3 regions of the Nocardioides sp. NPDC054178 genome follow, and region 2 is predicted to be linked to each of the others. Evidence: riboswitches for the same ligand, from Rfam matches in the RefSeq annotation. Region 2 holds a riboswitch; each other region holds the start of a gene.
What was found. A riboswitch is a leader RNA that binds a small molecule or an ion and turns the genes downstream of it on or off. The one in region 2 is predicted to bind cobalamin.

Region 1 (5,507 bases), 270 kb from region 2:
CGCAGGCGAGCAGGGCGAGCACCATCGCGGCGACCATCGGGACGCCCTCACGGTGCAGCACCCCGAACAGGACGCTGGAGAGCCCGACGACGCTCGCGACCGACAGGTCGATCTCGCCGGTGATGATGATCAGCGTCATCGGCAGCGCGATCAGCAGGATCGGCGCGATGTCGAGCACCAGGAAGTAGACCGTGATCGGGTCGGAGAAGTTGAGGATCGCGACCGAGGCGTACGTCCACACGACCACGAGCAGGGCGATGATCGCCGCGTCCCTGGTCATCAGGGTTCGCTGCCACCACGGCTTGGCGTGCGCCGCATACGTCCGCGGCTGGGCCTTCTCGGCAAGCAGACTCATGACTCTTCCCTCTCTGCGAGGAGCTTGTCGTGCTGACGGCGGGCGAAGTAACGGTCCAGGACGATCGCGCCGATGATCAGCGCACCGACGACGGCCTGCTGCCAGAAGTCGGGGATGCCCAGGACCGGGAGCGCCCGGTTGATGGTGGTGAGGAGGTACGCCCCCAGGGCCGCCCCGAGGACGGTGCCGCTGCCGCCGAAGATGGCCACGCCACCCACGACCGCGGCGCCGACGGCCTCGAGCTCGATGCCCTGACCGACACCGGAGCTGATGGTGCCGTAGCGGGAGACGTACAGGATCCCGGCGAGGCCGGCGAGCGCACCCGAGGTGGCGAACGCCTGCAGCACCCGGCGCTTGTCACGCAGGCCGTAGAGGGTGGCGGCGTCGGGGTCGGAGCCGATCGCGTAGAACTGGCGGCCGACGCGGGTGGAGCGCATCAGGTAGATGGCCACGGCCAGCAGCGCGAACGAGATCCAGGCGAGGTTGGGGATGAACAGGAACGATCCGGTGCCGAAGTCGAGCAGCCCCGGCGGGATGTCGGAGGCGTTGATCCGGTCGCTGCCGGCCCACTCGAGCATGATCCCGCGGTAGACGTAGAGAGTGCCGAGGGTGATGACCAGCGCCGGCACCTTGGCGAAGGCGACCAGCGCCCCGTTGATCAGGCCGAGCACGGCGCCCGCGGCGATGGCGATCAGCACGACCAGGATCACCGGGAGCCCGGTGTCGAGGAAGAGACGCCCGGCCAGGTACGCCGTGAGCCCGAGGGTCGAGCCGACGCTCAGGTCGACGTTGCGGGTGACGATCACCATCGCCTGGCCGATCGCCAGGCACACGAGGATCGCGGGGGTCAGGGTGAGGTCGCGCCAACCGTCCGTGCTGAACAGGAAGTTGGGGTTCACCGCCGTGGTCACCACGAGCAGCGCGATGAAGGCGACGGCGATGCCCGTCTCGCGCTGCTTCAGGAGCCAGGTCAGCCGGCTGGCTGCTCGGTGGCGTGGCTGCGGCGCGGCAGGGGCAGGCGCGTCGAGCGTGGTGGTCATGATGCCTCGCTGACGTTCAGGGTGGTGGAGTGGTGGGCGGTCGCCGCGCGCATGACGGCCTCGGGGGTCGCCTCCTCGCGGCTCAGCTCGGCCGTCTGGTGACCCTCGCTGAGGACGATCACCCGGTCGGCCATACCGAGCACCTCGGGCAGCTCGGAGGAGATCATCAAGATCCCGAGACCCTCCTGCGCGAGGGTCGAGAGCAGACGGTGGACCTCCGACTTGGTGCCCACGTCGATGCCTCGGGTCGGCTCGTCGATGATCAGCACCTTGGGCCGGGTCGAGAGCCACTTGGCCAGGACGACCTTCTGCTGGTTGCCGCCCGAGAGCGTGCCGGCCAGGGTGTCGAGCGTCGCGGCCTTGACCTCGAGCCGGGCTGCCCAGTCGGCGGCCGAGCGGTTCTCGATGCCGGTGCTGATCAGCCCGGTGCGGGCGAGCCGGCCGCTCGTCGGGAGCGTGATGTTGCGCGAGATCGGCGCATCCAGGACGAGACCGTGCTGGCGGCGGTCCTCGGGGACGAACGCCAGCCCCATCTCGATCGCGCGTCTCGGGTCACCCGCCGGGACCGGCCGGCCCTCGAGGGTGACCTCGCCGCTCTCGTAGGGGTCGACACCGAAGATCGCCTGCGCGACCTCGCTGCGCCCGGCTCCGACGAGGCCGGCGAGGCCGACGATCTCGCCCTCCCGGACGGTGAGGCTGATGTCCTGGAAGAGGCCGGTGCGGGTGAGGCCCTTGACCTCGAGCAGCGGCTTGCCGACGGTGGCCTCGAGCTTCGGGTAGAGGTCGGAGACCTCGCGCCCGACGAGCCGCTGGACGATCTCGTCCTCGGTGACCGCCGAGATGGGGTCGGTGGAGATGTAGGCGCCGTCGCGCATCACCGTGATGGTGTCGCAGAGCGCGAAGACCTCGTCGAAGCGGTGGGAGATGAAGACCACGGCGCAGCCCTGGTCGCGCAGCGTGCGCGCCACGCTCATCAGCCGCTCGACCTCGTTGCCCGAGAGGGCGGCGGTCGGCTCGTCCATGATCAGGACCTTGGCGTCCAGCGAGAGCGCCTTGGCGATCTCGATGAGCTGCTGGTCGGCGATCGAGAGGCCCTCGGTCGGACGGTCGGGCTCGATCGGGACGCCGAGCCTGGCGAAGAGCTCGACGACCTCGGTGCGCATCGCGGCGCGGTCGATCCTGCCCCAGCGGTTGGTCGGCTGGCGTCCCATGAAGATGTTCTCGGTGACCGAGAGGTCGGGGAAGAGGGTGGGCTCCTGGTAGATGACCGCGACCCCGGCCTGCTTGGCGTCGGCGGTGTTGCGGAAGTCGACCTGCTCCCCGGCGAGCAGGTAGTCGCCGGCGTCGCGGCGATAGAGCCCGGCGACGATCTTGACCAGGGTCGACTTCCCGGCTCCGTTCTCGCCCACGAGCGCGTGGATGGATCCGGCCTCGACCCGGAGGCTTCCGGACCGGAGGGCGCGTACGGGGCCGAACGACTTGGCCACGTCCCGCAGCTCCAGTGCGGCGGGTGTGTCCGGCATGGGCAACTCCTCGAATTGAAAGGTTTCAAGCCTGGTTTACGCTAGTGATGGCAATCACATACGTCAACACTCTGAGGCCGCTAATTTGAGCGAGATCCGGACTTTGTCCTCTGACCGCTTCGCCGCCCGCCCACGCCCAGGCGGGAATCCCGCCGCGTCAGACGGCGTTCAGGGCCCCATGCACGCACTCTGGGTATGGGCACATCCGCACGCGTCATCACTCAACGGACGGCTGCGCGAGGTCGGCGTGAACGCGCTCCGCGCGGCCGGCTGGAGCGTCGACGAGATCGACCTCTATCGAGAAGGTTTCAATCCACTTCTGGTGGAGCAGGGCGAGGCCGACGTACGCCGCCACCAGGAGCGGCTGCGGGAGGCCGAGTTGCTGGTCGTGCAGTTCCCGCTGTGGTGGTATTCGGTGCCGGCCATCCTCAAGGGCTGGATCGACCGGGTCTTCGAGTCGGGGTTCGCCTTCGACGTACCGGACCCGGAGACCGGCAAGCCGCTCAAGTACGGCAAGGGCGGCCTGGTCGGCAAGCGCGCACTGACCGTGGTCACCGCCGGTGACCGGGCCGCGACCCTGGGTCCGCGCGGGATCAGCGGAGACATCGAGGACGTCCTGTGGCCGCTGCTGCACGGCACGTTCTGGTACACCGGGATGGACCCGCTCCGCCCGCACCTGATCACCGACACCGACACCATCGACGCCCAGGTCATGGCGCGGATCGAGGCCGACCTGAGCGTACGTCTCGAGGGTGTGATGACGGAGCCGCGGATCGGCTACCGGCCGATGGCCGAGGAGCACTACGACCACACGATCCGGCTCCACGACTCGGTCGCGCCCGGGGAGGACGGGCTGAGCGCCCATCGCGAGGGCTGAGGTCGTGGCCTGCCGGGGCGGGGTCGCCTGCTACGGTCGTGTGGCCAGCCGCTCGGGACCCGGTCCCGGCACGGGAACCCGGTGAGAGTCCGGGACTGACGCGCAGCGGTGTGGGTGACGGACGGGACACTGTGCCACTGGGCCCTCGGGTCTGGGAAGGCGTCTCGCGCCGGTCGATCCCGAGTCCGAAGACCTGCTGGCCCTGCAGCAGACCGCTGCCGGTCAGCACGGGCGACGCGCACCAGCCCGCGACCCGCTCGAGGACCGACGTGCACCCCTCCCGCACCATCCGACCGACCCTGGCCCGTACGTTCACCGCGAGCACCATCCTGGTGCTCGGCTCCGCGCTGGCCGGCTGCGCCACCGACCAGCGCTCCGGCGCACCGCAGGCGGCCGCAGACGCGGCCGGCTTTCCGCTCACCCTGACCAACTGCGGCCGTGAGCTGACCCTCGAGGCGCCGCCCGAGCGCGTCGTCTCGCTCAACCAGGGCACCACCGAGATCCTGCTCTCGCTCGGCCTCGCCGACTCGATGGCCGGCACCGCGAGCTGGACCGACCCGGTGCTCGACACGCTCGCCGCCGACAACGAGGACGTGCCCCGGCTCGCCGAGAACGCGCCGTCCTACGAGCGCGTCCTGGAGGCCGAGCCCGACTTCGTGACGGCCTCCTTCGCCAGCACGCTGGGTGAGGGCGGGGTGACCACGCCCGAGGACCTGGAGAAGCTCGGCGTGGGCTCCTACCTCTCCCCCGCCGAGTGCCTCAAGGACAACGAGGGCGACGACGACGGCACCCGCCACGATACCCTCGAGATCGACACGATCCTCCAGGAGATCACCGACCTGGCGCGGATCTTCGGCGTCCCCGAGCGCGGCGAGGAGCTCGTCGCCGACCTGTCTCGGCGCCTGGAGGCCGCCGAGAGCCAGGCGCCCGAAGGCGAGGTGAGCGCGATGTACTGGTTCGCCAACTCCGAGTCTCCCTACCTGGCCGGCTGCTGCGGCGGCCCGGGGATCATCGGCCGCACCCTCGGCATCGAGAACGTCTTCGACGACACCACCGACGAGTGGCCGCAGATCAACTGGGAGACCGTCGCCGAGCGCAACCCCGACGTCATCGTCCTCGGCGACCTGACCCGCAAGAGCCAGACCGCCGAGACCGCCCGCGCCAAGATCGACTACCTGAGGAGCAACCCGGTCACCGCCCGGATGGACGCGGTCCGCAACGGCCGCTTCGTGACCCTCTCCGGTGCCGAGCTCAACCCCTCCATCCGCACCGTCTACGCGGTGGAGAGCACCGCCGACCAGCTCGCCGACCTCGGCCTCCGCTGATGTCGGTACGCCCCGAGCCGAGGCGTCACCCCCGTCGGCCGAAGCGTCACCCCGGTCGGCCGAATTGGCAGGGCGGTGACGCCTCGGGCGACGTAGGTGACGCTTCGGCCGACCTGGGTGACGGCTCGGCCGACCTGAGTGACGGCTCGGCCGATGTACGTGACGGCTCGACCGACCTGGGTGACGCCTCGCCCGACCTGGGTGACGGCTCGACCGACCTAGGTGACGGCTCGGCCGACCTAGGTGACGGCTCGACCGACCTAGGTGACGGCTCGACCGACGTAGGCGACGGCTCGACCGACGCGGGTGACGGCTCGGCGATCAGGATCACCGGCCTCCTGCTGGTCCTGGCTCCGCTGCTCGTGCTGGCGTCCGTCGCCGGGGCGA
Region 2 (5,507 bases):
CGTGAGGAGGGAGTCGGAGGCAGCGGTGGCGACCGGGTAGCGCAGGGTGAGGCGCTCGCTCATCGCGGCGCGGGCGGGGAGGGCGCCGGCCATCGGTACGCCGTCGAGAGACTCGGCCAGATAGAGCAGACCTGCGCACTCGGCGACGGTCGGGGTCCCGGCCTCGACGGCGGCCCTCAGGTCCCGGAGCAGGCTCGTGTTGGCGGCCAGCTCGGCGGCGTACATCTCGGGGAACCCGCCGCCGAGGTAGATCCCCCTCGTGCCCTCGGGGAGCGTGGGATCAGTGAGCGGGTCGAAGGAGCGTACGTCGCAGCCTGCCGCCTCCAGCAGCTCCTCGGTCTCGGGGTAGCGGAAGGTGAACGCCCTGCCACCCGCGACCGCGACGACCGGGCGTTCTCCGCCTGGCGAGGCGTCGGTCTCCAGTGCCGTGGCCGGATCCCACGGCTCGGCGTGCAGGTCGGTGGCTGAGCGGGCGACGTCCAGGAGCGCCGCCAGGTCGAGGTGAGCCGCGACCTGCTCCCCCAGCCGCTGGATCAGCGCGACCGACTCGTCGCGCTCGTCGACCGGGACGAGACCCAGGTGACGCGACGGGGACGCGAGCGACTCGTCCCGTGGGAGCATGCCGAGCACCGGCAGGCCGACCTGCTCCAGCGCTCGCCCGATCTCGGACGCGTTGCGTCCCGGGGAGCAGCGGTTGAGCACGACTCCCCCGATGCGTACCGACGGGTCGAAGGCCGCCATCCCGGCGGCGATCGCGGCGGCGGAGCGGGACATCCGGGCGACGTCGAGGACCAGGACCACCGGCGAGGAGGTCAGGGCCGCGACGTGGGCGGTCGAGGCGAAGCCGTCGGTGCCGAGGCGGCCGTCGTAGAGGCCCATGACACCCTCGACGACCGCCACGTCGGCTCCGGCGGCACCGTGGAGGAGCAGCGGCACGACCCGCGACTCCCCCACCAGGTGAGGGTCGAGGTTTCGTCCCGGACGCCCGGTGGCGAGCGCGTGGTAGCCGGGGTCGATGTAGTCCGGGCCGACCTTGTGCCCGCTCACCGTCGTCCCGGCAGCGCGCAGCGCCGCCATCAGCCCGGTGGCGATGGTCGTCTTGCCCGACCCGGTCGAGGGAGCAGCGACCACCAGCCGGGGCAGGGTCACCATTCGATGCCCCGCTGGCCCTTCTGGCCGGCGTCCATCGGGTGCTTGATCTTGGTCATCTCGGTGACCAGGTCCGCGACCTCGAGCACGGCTGGGTCGGCGTCACGGCCGGTGATCACGACGTGCTGGCGCCCCGGGCGCTCGGAGAGCACCGACGCCACCTCCTCGGCGGAGACCCACCCCCACTTGATCGGGTAGGTGAACTCGTCGAGGACCAGCAGGTCGTAGCGCTCCTCGGCCAGGCACCGCTTGATCTCGGCCCAGCCCTCGGCGGCAGCCGCGGCGTGGTCCTCGGCCTCACCCTGCTTGCGCGACCAGGACCATCCGGAGCCCATCTTGTGCCAGTCGACCGGACCGCCCTCGCCGGTCTCCTCGTGCAGCTTCCCGAGGCGCTCGAGCACGGTCTGCTCACCGATGCGCCACTTGGCCGACTTCACGAACTGGAAGACCCCGATCCGCCAGCCCTGGTTCCAGCCGCGCAGCGCGAGCCCGAAGGCGGCGGTCGACTTCCCCTTGCCGGGCCCGGTGTGGACCATCAGCAGGGGCCGGTTGCGGCGCTGGCGGGTGGTGAGCCCGTCGTCGGGTACGTTCAGCGGCTGTCCCTTGGGCATCAGGCTGCTCCCTTCCCGGCGGCGGTGTAGCCGTGCACCGCGGAGGTCAGCGCCTCGGCGCTCACCTCGGCGACCGGCACGTGCTCGGCGCCCAGATGCTCAGCGAGCCGGCGGGCCAGACCGAGCCGCATCGGCCCGCTCTCGGAGTCGATGACGACGGTGGTGACACCCAGACCGGCGACGTACGCGGCGGCCTGCTGCGATCGCCTGACGGCATCCTTGCCGTGGGCCTGCGCCGTTTTCCGGGACGAGTTCGCGCGGCCGTCCGTGACGACCACCAGCAGCGGCCGCAGATCGGGGTCGCGCAGGTGCTCGCGCTGCAGCACGCGGGCGGCCTCGAGGAGGCCTTCGGCCAGCGGCGTACGTCCTCCGGCGGGCACCTCGTCGAGGCGTGCCGCGGCGAGGTCGACCGACCCGGTCGGCGGCAGCACCAGCTCCGCGCCCTCGCCGCGGAAGGTGATCATGCCGACCTTGTCGCGACGCCGGTAGGCGTCCAGCAGCAGCGAGAGAACCGCGGCCTTGACCTGCGCCATCCGCTTGCGCGCAGCCATCGACCCGGACGCATCCACGCAGAAGAGCACCAGGTTGGCCTCGCGGCCCTCCCGGACCGCGGTGCGGAGGTCCTCGGTGCGCAGCTCGACCTTCGCGGACGTACGCGGGCGGGCGGCCTGCTTGCCCGCGGCCGCCTTGAGCGTCTCGACGAGGTGGAGCGAGCCGCGGACGCCGGTGCTCGCGCCGATCCGGCGGCCGCTGCTGCCGATCGCCTTGCTCCGGCCGCCGGTGCGGCCGGTGCCCAGGCCGGTCACGGTCAGGAGGCGGGGGCGGTAGGCCGGGGCGGCCGTGGTGACCGATTCGCCCGCGGGAGCGGTGGGCGTGGGCGGGGCCTCGGGCTGGTCGTCCACGGAGTCGGCAGCGTCGGTCTCGGCACCGTCTCGCCGGCTCTCGCCGGGCTCGGCTGACGGGGGTTCCGCGTCGGCGCGATCCTCGCCGCTGGGCGGAGCCGGATCGGACCCGTCCTCCGGCCCGTTCTCGGGGCCGTCCTCGGGCCCACCCTCGGGAGGCTCCGGCGGCAGCTCCTCGTCGCCGAGGATGCGGTCGAGCAGGTCCTCGTCGAGCCCGGGGGCGTCGAAGGGATTGCGGCGACGGCGGTGCGGCAGGGCCAGCAGGGCGGCGCGGCGGATGTCGGCGCGGGTGACCTCGGAGCGGCCGGCCCAGGCGGCGTGCGCGACCGCGGTGCGCGCGGTGACGATGTCGGCGCGCAGCCCGTCGACCTCGAACGCCGCGCAGACCTCGGCGATCTTGAGCAGCCCGGGCGCGGTGAGCCGGACCTTCCCGACCAGAGCACGCGCGGTGGAGACCCGCGCGGTCAGGTCGCGCTCGGCGGCCACATAGCGCTCGACGAAGGCGGGCGCGTCCAGGTCGAAGGCCATCCGGCGGCGGACGACCTCGGCGCGCAGCGCCGGGTCCCGGGGCGCGGCCACCTCGACGGTGAGCCCGAAGCGGTCCAGCAGCTGCGGGCGCAGCTCGCCCTCCTCGGGGTTCATGGTGCCGATCAGGACGAACCGGGCGGCGTGCTCGACCGAGACCCCGTCGCGCTCGACCGAGACCCGGCCCATCGCGGCCGCGTCCAGGAGCAGGTCGACCAGGTGGTCGTGGAGGAGGTTGACCTCATCCACGTAGAGCAGGCCGCGGTGGGCCCGGGCCAGCAGCCCCGGCTCGAACTCGACGGCCCCGCGCGAGAGCGCGCTCTCCAGGTGGAGCGAGCCGACGACCCGGTCCTCGGTGGCGCCGACCGGGAGCTCGACCAGCCGCACCGGCCGGCTCTCCACGGCGGCGGCGGACCCGAACGGCCCGTCCGGCGACTCCGCGGAGGGGTCGGCGGGATCGATCGAGAACCGATCCCCGGCGTAGACCGAGATCGAGGGCAGCACGGCCGCCAGGCCGCGTACGGCCGTCGACTTCGCGGTCCCCTTCTCGCCACGGACCAGGACCCCGCCGATCTCCGGGGAGATCGTGGTGAGCACGAGCGCGAGGCCCATGTCGTCGAGATCGTCCGCCTGGCAGCCGAGGACGGCAGAAAATGGGTAGTGCACCGGCATGAGAGGCTCCCGCTCCCTATCGCGTTGGATGGATGGACGCGAGGCCGGTCTTCGGACTTGTCGAGTCCCCGTGATGGGGCTCGATTCACCGCAGCGGGCCTGTGCCGGAATCTCACCGGCTTCCCAGATTCTCCCCAGTCGGGGCACCTCGCGCCTGTGCGGTCACTGTAGCGTCTGGCCTCATGATCGTCGTGGTGGGCATCGGTGCCGGAGGGTGGGACGAGGTCCCCGCACGTCACCAGCAGCTGGTCCGGGAGGCCCCGGTCCTCCTCGGCGGCAAGCGTCACCTCGACCTCGTCCCGGACGTCCCCGGCCAGCGGCGCGAGCCCTGGCCCTCGCCGCTGCGTGAGGGCCTCCCGGCGCTGCTCGACGGCATCGGAGACGCGGTCGCCCTGGCTTCGGGTGACCCGCTGGTCTCTGGCATCGGCACGACGCTGATCTCGCTCCTCGGCCGGGAGAACGTACGCATCGAGCCGGCCGTCTCCTCCGTCGCCCTCGCCCGCGCCCGGATGGGCTGGGCGGCCGAGTCGTGCGTGGTCGTCAGCCTGGTCGGCCGTGACGTGTCCCTGGTTGCTCGCGAGCTCGCCCCCGGCCGCCGGATCCTGGCCCTCTCCGCCGACGAATCGACCCCTGCCCAAATCGCGAACCTCCTGGTCACAGCGGGCTTCGGGGGCTCCGCCATGACCGTCCTGGGAGGGCTGGGAGCGGACACGGAGAGCGCCCGGACCGCGACCGCCTCGACCTGGACGGGCGAGTCGCCACGGCTCAACGTCGTGGCGATCGAGTGCGCCGGCGCGCACCTCTACGGCTGGTCCGCCGGCCTGCCTGACGATGCCTTCGAGAACGACGGCCAGCTGACCAAGCGCGACCTGCGCGCCTCGGCCCTGGCCCGGCTGGCACCCACTCCTGGGGCGCACCTGTGGGACGTCGGCGCCGGTGCCGGCTCGGTCGGGATCGAGTGGATGCGGGCGCACCCCTCCTGCACCACGACGGCCATCGAGGCCAGCCCCGAGCGGGCCGCCCGGATCGCCCGCAACGCGGCCCGCCTCGGCGTACCGGGCCTCGCCGTCGTCGAGGGCCGCGCCCCCGACGCCCTGACCGGCCTCCGCTCTCCCGACGCGATCTTCATCGGCGGCGGCGCGACCCGCCCCGGCGTACTCGACACCTGCCTCGCCGCCCTCCGTCCCGGCGGCCGCATCGTCGTCCACGGCGTCACCCTGGAGACCGAGCAGCTCCTGGCGCGGCAGCATGCCGAGCTCGGCGGCGAGCTGACCCGGATCTCGGTCGAGTCCGTCGACACGATCGGCACCTTCCGCGGCTGGGCACCCCAGCGCACGGTCGTGCAGTGGGCCTACAGCGCTCCCCAGGTATCGATCCGGTAAGTGGGCTCGACGACGCCCTCGATCCTGAGGGACTAGCCGAACTTCTCCTCGTGGACCACCGTCGAGAGCGGCGAGCGGTGGCGCCAGCCGAAGCGCTCCAGGTCGGGGACGTCGGGGAGGTCGGCGACGGGCCCGACGCAGAGCCAGGCGACGGGACGTACGCCCTCGGGCATGCCGACCAGGTCCCGCAGGAACTCCTCGCGGTAGAAGCTGACCCAGCCGACACCGAGGCCCTCGGCGGTCGCGGCGAGCCAGAGGTTCTGGAT
Region 3 (5,507 bases), on a different contig from region 2:
GTTGCGCGGCCCGCACCCGCTGCACCGACTCGGCCAGCTGCGGCAGCACCGTCACGGCGACCACGACAGCGGTGCCGATCTCGTAGAGCGCCGGCGGCAGCGAGCGCAGCAGCCGCTTCGGGTTCGCCAGCGCGTTGGCCGCGCCGACGCAGATCACGATGACCCCCAGCCGCATCCCGTCGTAGAGGCCGGCCAGCAGCGCCTCCCGGGTGAGCGGCCCGAGCAGCCGGATCCCCAGCACCCACTCTGGGAGCGGGATCTCGGGAAGATCGATGAGCACGTGACCCGGCACCGCACCCAGGAGCACCCGGAAGAGCACCCGGGTCACGACGATGAAGACCGCGAGGCCGACGTAGAGCCGGAACGCCTTCGCCCACGGCTGCTCGCCGCGGCGCGCGGCGACCACGACCGACACCACCCCCACCACGAGCAGGAGCAGCAGCGGGTTGGTGGTGAAGGAGGCGTACGCGGCCAGGCCGATCGCCCACACCCACCAGGCGACGGGGTGCAGGTCGCGGGGCAGGTGCGCGACCACGGCCTCACGGAGCAACGTGGTCATCGTCGGCGCCACCACACGGCACCCGCGACGGTGAAGAGGGCGAGGATCCCTGCCGGCGCGACCCATCCGGGCAGCCGCGCGGGCTCGGAGGAGGGTCGAGAAGCCGAGTCCTGCGGAAATAACTCCGGCGACGGGCTTGAGGGCGCCCCCACAGCATCCCCAAGCTCCGTCGCCGGAGCGGTAACGACATCGTCGTCTATCCACGTGAACGCAACACCCTGCCCGGAGGTCACGCTGATTTCGGTAACATTTCTGGAGGCGTAGCTCCAGGCCCCCGAATCGTCGGTGATCCACAGCGACCAGTAGGCGTCGGCAGGCGGCATCTGGGCGCACCCGGCGGCCTTCGGGCGCTCGTCGATGCGGCACACGACGCTGGGCATCGAGGTCACGTAGGTGAGCGGATGTCCCGCCTTCTCGAAGAGGTCCGCGCCGGTGTCGCCCTCGTCGGGCCGGACACAGGTGACCTCGGGCGCGCCACCCAGCGCGTTGGGCTCGACGACGACGGTGACGCCGTCACACGCCTCGGCCGTCGATGCAGCCGTCGATGCAGCAGGCGATGCGGCTGCCGAGGAGATGGGTGCGGTGGCCCCGGCGAGGAACGCCAGGGCCACCAGGAGATCGCGCAGGATCAGCACGAGCTCTTCGTGGTCGCGTCCTTGGGCAGGAAGACCAGCGACGGCAGCGCCTGCGCGGCGGCGAGGCGGTACATCCCCTCGGACTCCTTGGTCAGGCCCTTGGTGTTGCCCTCGGTCAGCGCGGCGTCGTCGTAGGCGACCGCGCCGGCGTCGTCGCCGCAGGTGACGACGTGGTCGGCGACCCAGGCCGCCGCCTTCTCCGCGGCCTCGGTCTCACCGGCGCGCCCGAACGCCCACCCGGCCAGGCCGGTGGTGTTGGAGTTGGCGATGTTGCCGGTCGCGGCCTTGAACGAGCCGTCCTCGGCCTGGGTCTCCTTCAGCCACTCCACGCCTGCCTTGACGGCCTTCTCCGCCTCCGGAGAGGCCGCCGTGGAGAGGGCGATCAGCGCGAACGCGGTCGCGTCGGCGTCGGGGGTGGCCTTCGGGTCGGCGTCGCAGGTCTGGTCGTCGGCGGCGGGGTCGGCCGTGAAGGTGACCCGGAACCAGCCCTCCTCGCACTGCTGCCCGGCCAGGAACTCCGTCGCGGCCGCGGCCTCCTTGCTCTCGGCGTTGTTGAGCGCCCACACGGCGTACGACTGTCCGATGGTGTTGGAGTAGTCGGCCGCCTTCTTGTCCTTGGGGTCGAGCTCGTCGGCGATGCGGCCGTTCTCGGCGACGGTGCCCTCGAGCTGCTTCAGCAGCCCGGGGTCGGAGGCGTCGACGTTCTGCTGGAGCACGAGCGCCTTGGCGGTGGCGCCGGCCGAGGTGACGGTGCCGAACCCGGGCGAGGTGTACGCCTTCTTGTTCTCCATCACGGCCGCCGCGATCGTGGCGATCTCGTCGTCGTAGCCGCCGACCTCGGCCAGTGCGATCCCGATGTCGGCGCTGAGCCCGAAGTCGTCGGTGCCGTACTGCGCGTTGTGAGCCACGCCCTCCGGCGCCTGGGCGACGAGCCAGTCGGCCACCGACGTCGACACCTTCGCGTCGTAGGTGGGCTTCTCCCCCTCCTCCACGGTCTTCTCGCCGCAGGCGGCGAGGGAAGTGAGGGCGAGGGCGGCGGCGATGCCGCCGAGGACGGTCTTCTTCATGGTTCCTTCCACGCTGTTCGTCGGGAAGGCCCAGGGCCGACCCGCTGCGTTCCACGACAGCGTCAGGTCAGTACGCGTCCGTCGGCAGGTGCTCCGGCTCGCTCAGGACACTCGGGCCTGAGCCTACGGTTGCGGGTCAGCGCCGGGATTCGACCGGCTTCCCCCACCACGGCGTGTGTTGATTGAGGCTCTGCTTGATTCGGGGGCAATCTTATGCCGGGCCGAGGCTGCTTGCGCGATCGCCGCCGAGCAGTCACTCTGTCCCCATGCGCCACAGGATTCTCGGCCTTGTCGCAGCGTCGATCTCGGCCACCCTCCTCGCCCTCTGCCCAGCCACGACGGCGGTCGCGGCGCCGGCTCGGACATCGGTCACCTACGCCGACCTGGTCGCCATGTTCGGCGACAAGGTCGGCAACCGGCAGACCGTCGAGACCGGGCTGCCGACCCTCAACCGCGCCATGTCCGATGCCCGGATCACGACCCCCTACCGGCAGGCGGCCTACCTGGCCACGCTCGCCAACGAGAGCTCCTTCCACCACGACGCCAAGGGCCCCCACGACAAGCGGAAGTACGCCGGCCGCGGCTACATCCAGCTGACCGGCGAGGCCAACTACACCGACGCCGGCGCCTACTTCGACATCGACCTGCGCCGCCGCCCCGAGCTGGCCCGGTCGCTGGACCACAGCGCGCCGATCTCGCGGTGGTACTGGACCGTCGCCCGCGACATCAACCCGCTCGCCGACGCCCTCGACATGGGCAGGGTCAACGCGGCGATCGGCTATCCGTCCAACAAGAAGGAGGACGCCGAGCGCTGCCGCGACTTCAAGGCCGCGCTGAAGCACCTCAACGGGTCGGTGCCCCGGGGGATCACCTGCGCCCGCCCGAAGACGGCCAACGACCAGGACCGCACCGCGGACGCGTCCTAGCCGGCGTACGTCACTTCTTGGTGCGCTTGTCGCTGACCGCGATCGCCGAGGTGCCCTCGTCCTTGAGCTCGAAGAGGTCGATCGCCTTGATGAGCTTGGTCCAGGTGGCGTACCCGTAGTTGCGGGGGTCCTCGGAGGACTGGTTGCGGATGCGGGAGACGACCGTGCCGACCAAGGCCCAGCCGTCGTCGTCGGCGGCCGCGGCGATCGAGTTGCGCAGCAGCTGGATCAGCCGGGCGTTGCGCTTGAGCAGCTGACCCGAGGTCGCCGAGGAGGACGGCTTGCGGGCGGGCGTGGCCCCGGTCTCGGTGTCGGTCTCCTCCTCGGAGTCGCCGAGCTTCTCGACCACGGTGAACCGGGTGCAGGCGCTCTTGAACGGCGCCGGGGTCTTCTCCCGGCCGTAGCCGTAGACCGCGCGCCCCTTCTCCCGCAGGTAGTGCACCAGCGGCGTGAAGTCGGAGTCGGAGGAGACCAGTGCGAACGCGTCCGGGATCGCCGCGTGCAGCAGCTCCACGGCGTCGATGGCGAGCGCCATGTCGGAGGCGTTCTTGTGGGCGGTCAGGTCGAACTGCTGCATCGGCCGGATCGCGGCGTCGTGCAGCTCCTCGATCCACCCCTTGAGCTCGGGCTTGGTCCAGTTGCCGTAGGCCCGCCGGATCGTGACCTCGCCGTACTCGGCCAGGTCGTTGAGGATCGCGTCGATCTTGGTCGCGGGAGCGTTGTCCGCGTCGATGAGCAGGGCAATGCGGAAGGGCTCGGTCACGCCGGACAGTCTGCCAGGCAACCCCACCGCCGAGTCGGCTCATCTTGACCAAAACCGCCGCCGAGTCGGCGCGTCATAACGCGCCGACTCGGCGGATTCTGTTGTCAGGACGAGCCGACTCGGCAGGTCAGGCGAGCTTCTCCAGGATCAGCTCGCGGACACGCTTGGCGTCCGCCTTGCCACCGGTCGACTTCATCACCGCGCCGATGAGCGCACCCGCCGCGGCCTGGTTGCCGCCGCGGATCTTCTCCGCGACCGCGGGCTGGGCGGCGATGGCCTCGTCGACGGCGGCACCGAGGGCGCCGTCGTCGGAGACGACCGCGAGGCCGCGGGCGTCGATGATCTCGGCGACCGTGCCCTCACCGGCGAGGAGCCCCTCGAAGACCTGGCGGGCGAGCTTGTCGGTCAGCGAACCGCCGTCGACCAGCTTCTGCACCTCGGCCACCTGGACAGGCGTCACGCCGACCTCGGCCAGCTCGACACCACGGTCGTTGGCGGCCCGGGAGAGCTCAGCCATCCACCACTTGCGCGCGGCCTGGGCGGAGGCGCCGGCCGCGACCGTCTCCTCGATCAGCACCATCGCACCGGCGGCCCAGACATCACGCATCTCCAGGTCGGAGTAGCCCCACTCGGCCTGCAGTCGCGCCCGCTTCTCGGCCGGCGGCTCGGGCAGCGTGCCGCGCAGCTCCTCGACCCACTCGCGGCTCGGCGCGACCGGGACGAGGTCGGGCTCGGGGAAGTAGCGGTAGTCGTCGGCGTCCGACTTCGGCCGGCCGGCGGAGGTGGTGCCGGTGTCCTCGTGGAAGTGGCGAGTCTCCTGGAAGATCGCCTCACCCGCGTCGAGGATCGCGGCGTGGCGCGACATCTCGAAACGTACGGCCCGCTCGACCGAGCGCAGCGAGTTCACGTTCTTCGTCTCGGTGCGGGTGCCGAGCTTGTCCGACCCCTTCGGGGACAGCGACAGGTTCACGTCGCAGCGCATCGAGCCCTGGTCCATGCGTACGTCGGAGACACCCAGACCCAGCAGGATCTCGCGCAGCGCGGCGACGTAGGCCTTCGCCACCAGCGGCGCCTTGGCACCGGCGCCGAGGATCGGACGGGTGACGATCTCGATCAGGGGGATGCCCGCGCGGTTGTAGTCGACGAGCGAGTAGTCGGCGCCGTGGATGCGGCCGGTCGCGCCACCGATGTGGGTGGTCTTGCCGGTGTCCTCCTCCATGTGGGCGCGCTCGATGTCGACCCGGAAGGTCTCCCCCTCGACCTCGACGTCGAGGTAGCCGTCGTAGACGATCGGCTCGTCGTACTGGCTGGTCTGGAAGTTCTTCGGCATGTCCGGGTAGAAGTAGTTCTTCCGGGCGAACCGGCACCACTCCGCGATCGAGCCGTTGAGCGCGAGCCCGATCCGGATCGCCGACTCCACGGCCTTGGCGTTGACCACCGGCATCGAGCCGGGCAGGCCGAGGCAGGTCGGGCAGACCTGGGAGTTGGGCTCGCCGCCGAAGGTCGCCGGGCAGCCGCAGAACATCTTGGTGTTGGTGTTGAGCTCGACGTGCACCT

Region 1: it holds a riboswitch for cobalamin, as region 2 does, so the genes downstream of both, ACZ6WN_RS23950 (ABC transporter substrate-binding protein) here and ACZ6WN_RS22655 (VWA domain-containing protein) in region 2, are expected to answer to the same signal.
Region 3: it holds a riboswitch for cobalamin, as region 2 does, so the genes downstream of both, ACZ6WN_RS19555 (prenyltransferase/squalene oxidase repeat-containing protein) here and ACZ6WN_RS22655 (VWA domain-containing protein) in region 2, are expected to answer to the same signal.

The regions. Positions count from the first base shown of each region.
Region 1 covers NZ_JBVJKY010000007.1:303,317-308,823, reverse strand. Annotated here, with positions in the region: gene ACZ6WN_RS23970 (ABC transporter permease) at 1-355, opposite strand, end outside; gene ACZ6WN_RS23965 (ABC transporter permease) at 352-1,395, opposite strand; gene ACZ6WN_RS23960 (sugar ABC transporter ATP-binding protein) at 1,392-2,918, opposite strand; gene ACZ6WN_RS23955 (NAD(P)H-dependent oxidoreductase) at 3,097-3,795, shown strand; cobalamin riboswitch at 3,824-4,010, shown strand; gene ACZ6WN_RS23950 (ABC transporter substrate-binding protein) at 4,065-5,120, shown strand; gene ACZ6WN_RS23945 (FecCD family ABC transporter permease) at 5,120-5,507, shown strand, end outside.
Region 2 covers NZ_JBVJKY010000007.1:31,904-37,410, reverse strand. Annotated here, with positions in the region: gene ACZ6WN_RS22665 (cobyrinate a,c-diamide synthase) at 1-1,152, opposite strand, end outside; gene cobO (cob(I)yrinic acid a,c-diamide adenosyltransferase) at 1,146-1,760, opposite strand; gene ACZ6WN_RS22655 (VWA domain-containing protein) at 1,760-3,859, opposite strand; cobalamin riboswitch at 3,885-4,025, opposite strand; gene cbiE (precorrin-6y C5,15-methyltransferase (decarboxylating) subunit CbiE) at 4,042-5,241, shown strand; gene bluB (5,6-dimethylbenzimidazole synthase) at 5,274-5,507, opposite strand, start outside.
Region 3 covers NZ_JBVJKY010000005.1:217,445-222,951, forward strand. Annotated here, with positions in the region: gene ACZ6WN_RS19545 (CbiQ family ECF transporter T component) at 1-559, opposite strand, end outside; gene ACZ6WN_RS19550 (hypothetical protein) at 556-1,194, opposite strand; gene ACZ6WN_RS19555 (prenyltransferase/squalene oxidase repeat-containing protein) at 1,188-2,261, opposite strand; cobalamin riboswitch at 2,328-2,447, opposite strand; gene ACZ6WN_RS19560 (glycoside hydrolase family 19 protein) at 2,528-3,187, shown strand; gene ACZ6WN_RS19565 (NYN domain-containing protein) at 3,198-3,950, opposite strand; gene gatB (Asp-tRNA(Asn)/Glu-tRNA(Gln) amidotransferase subunit GatB) at 4,078-5,507, opposite strand, start outside.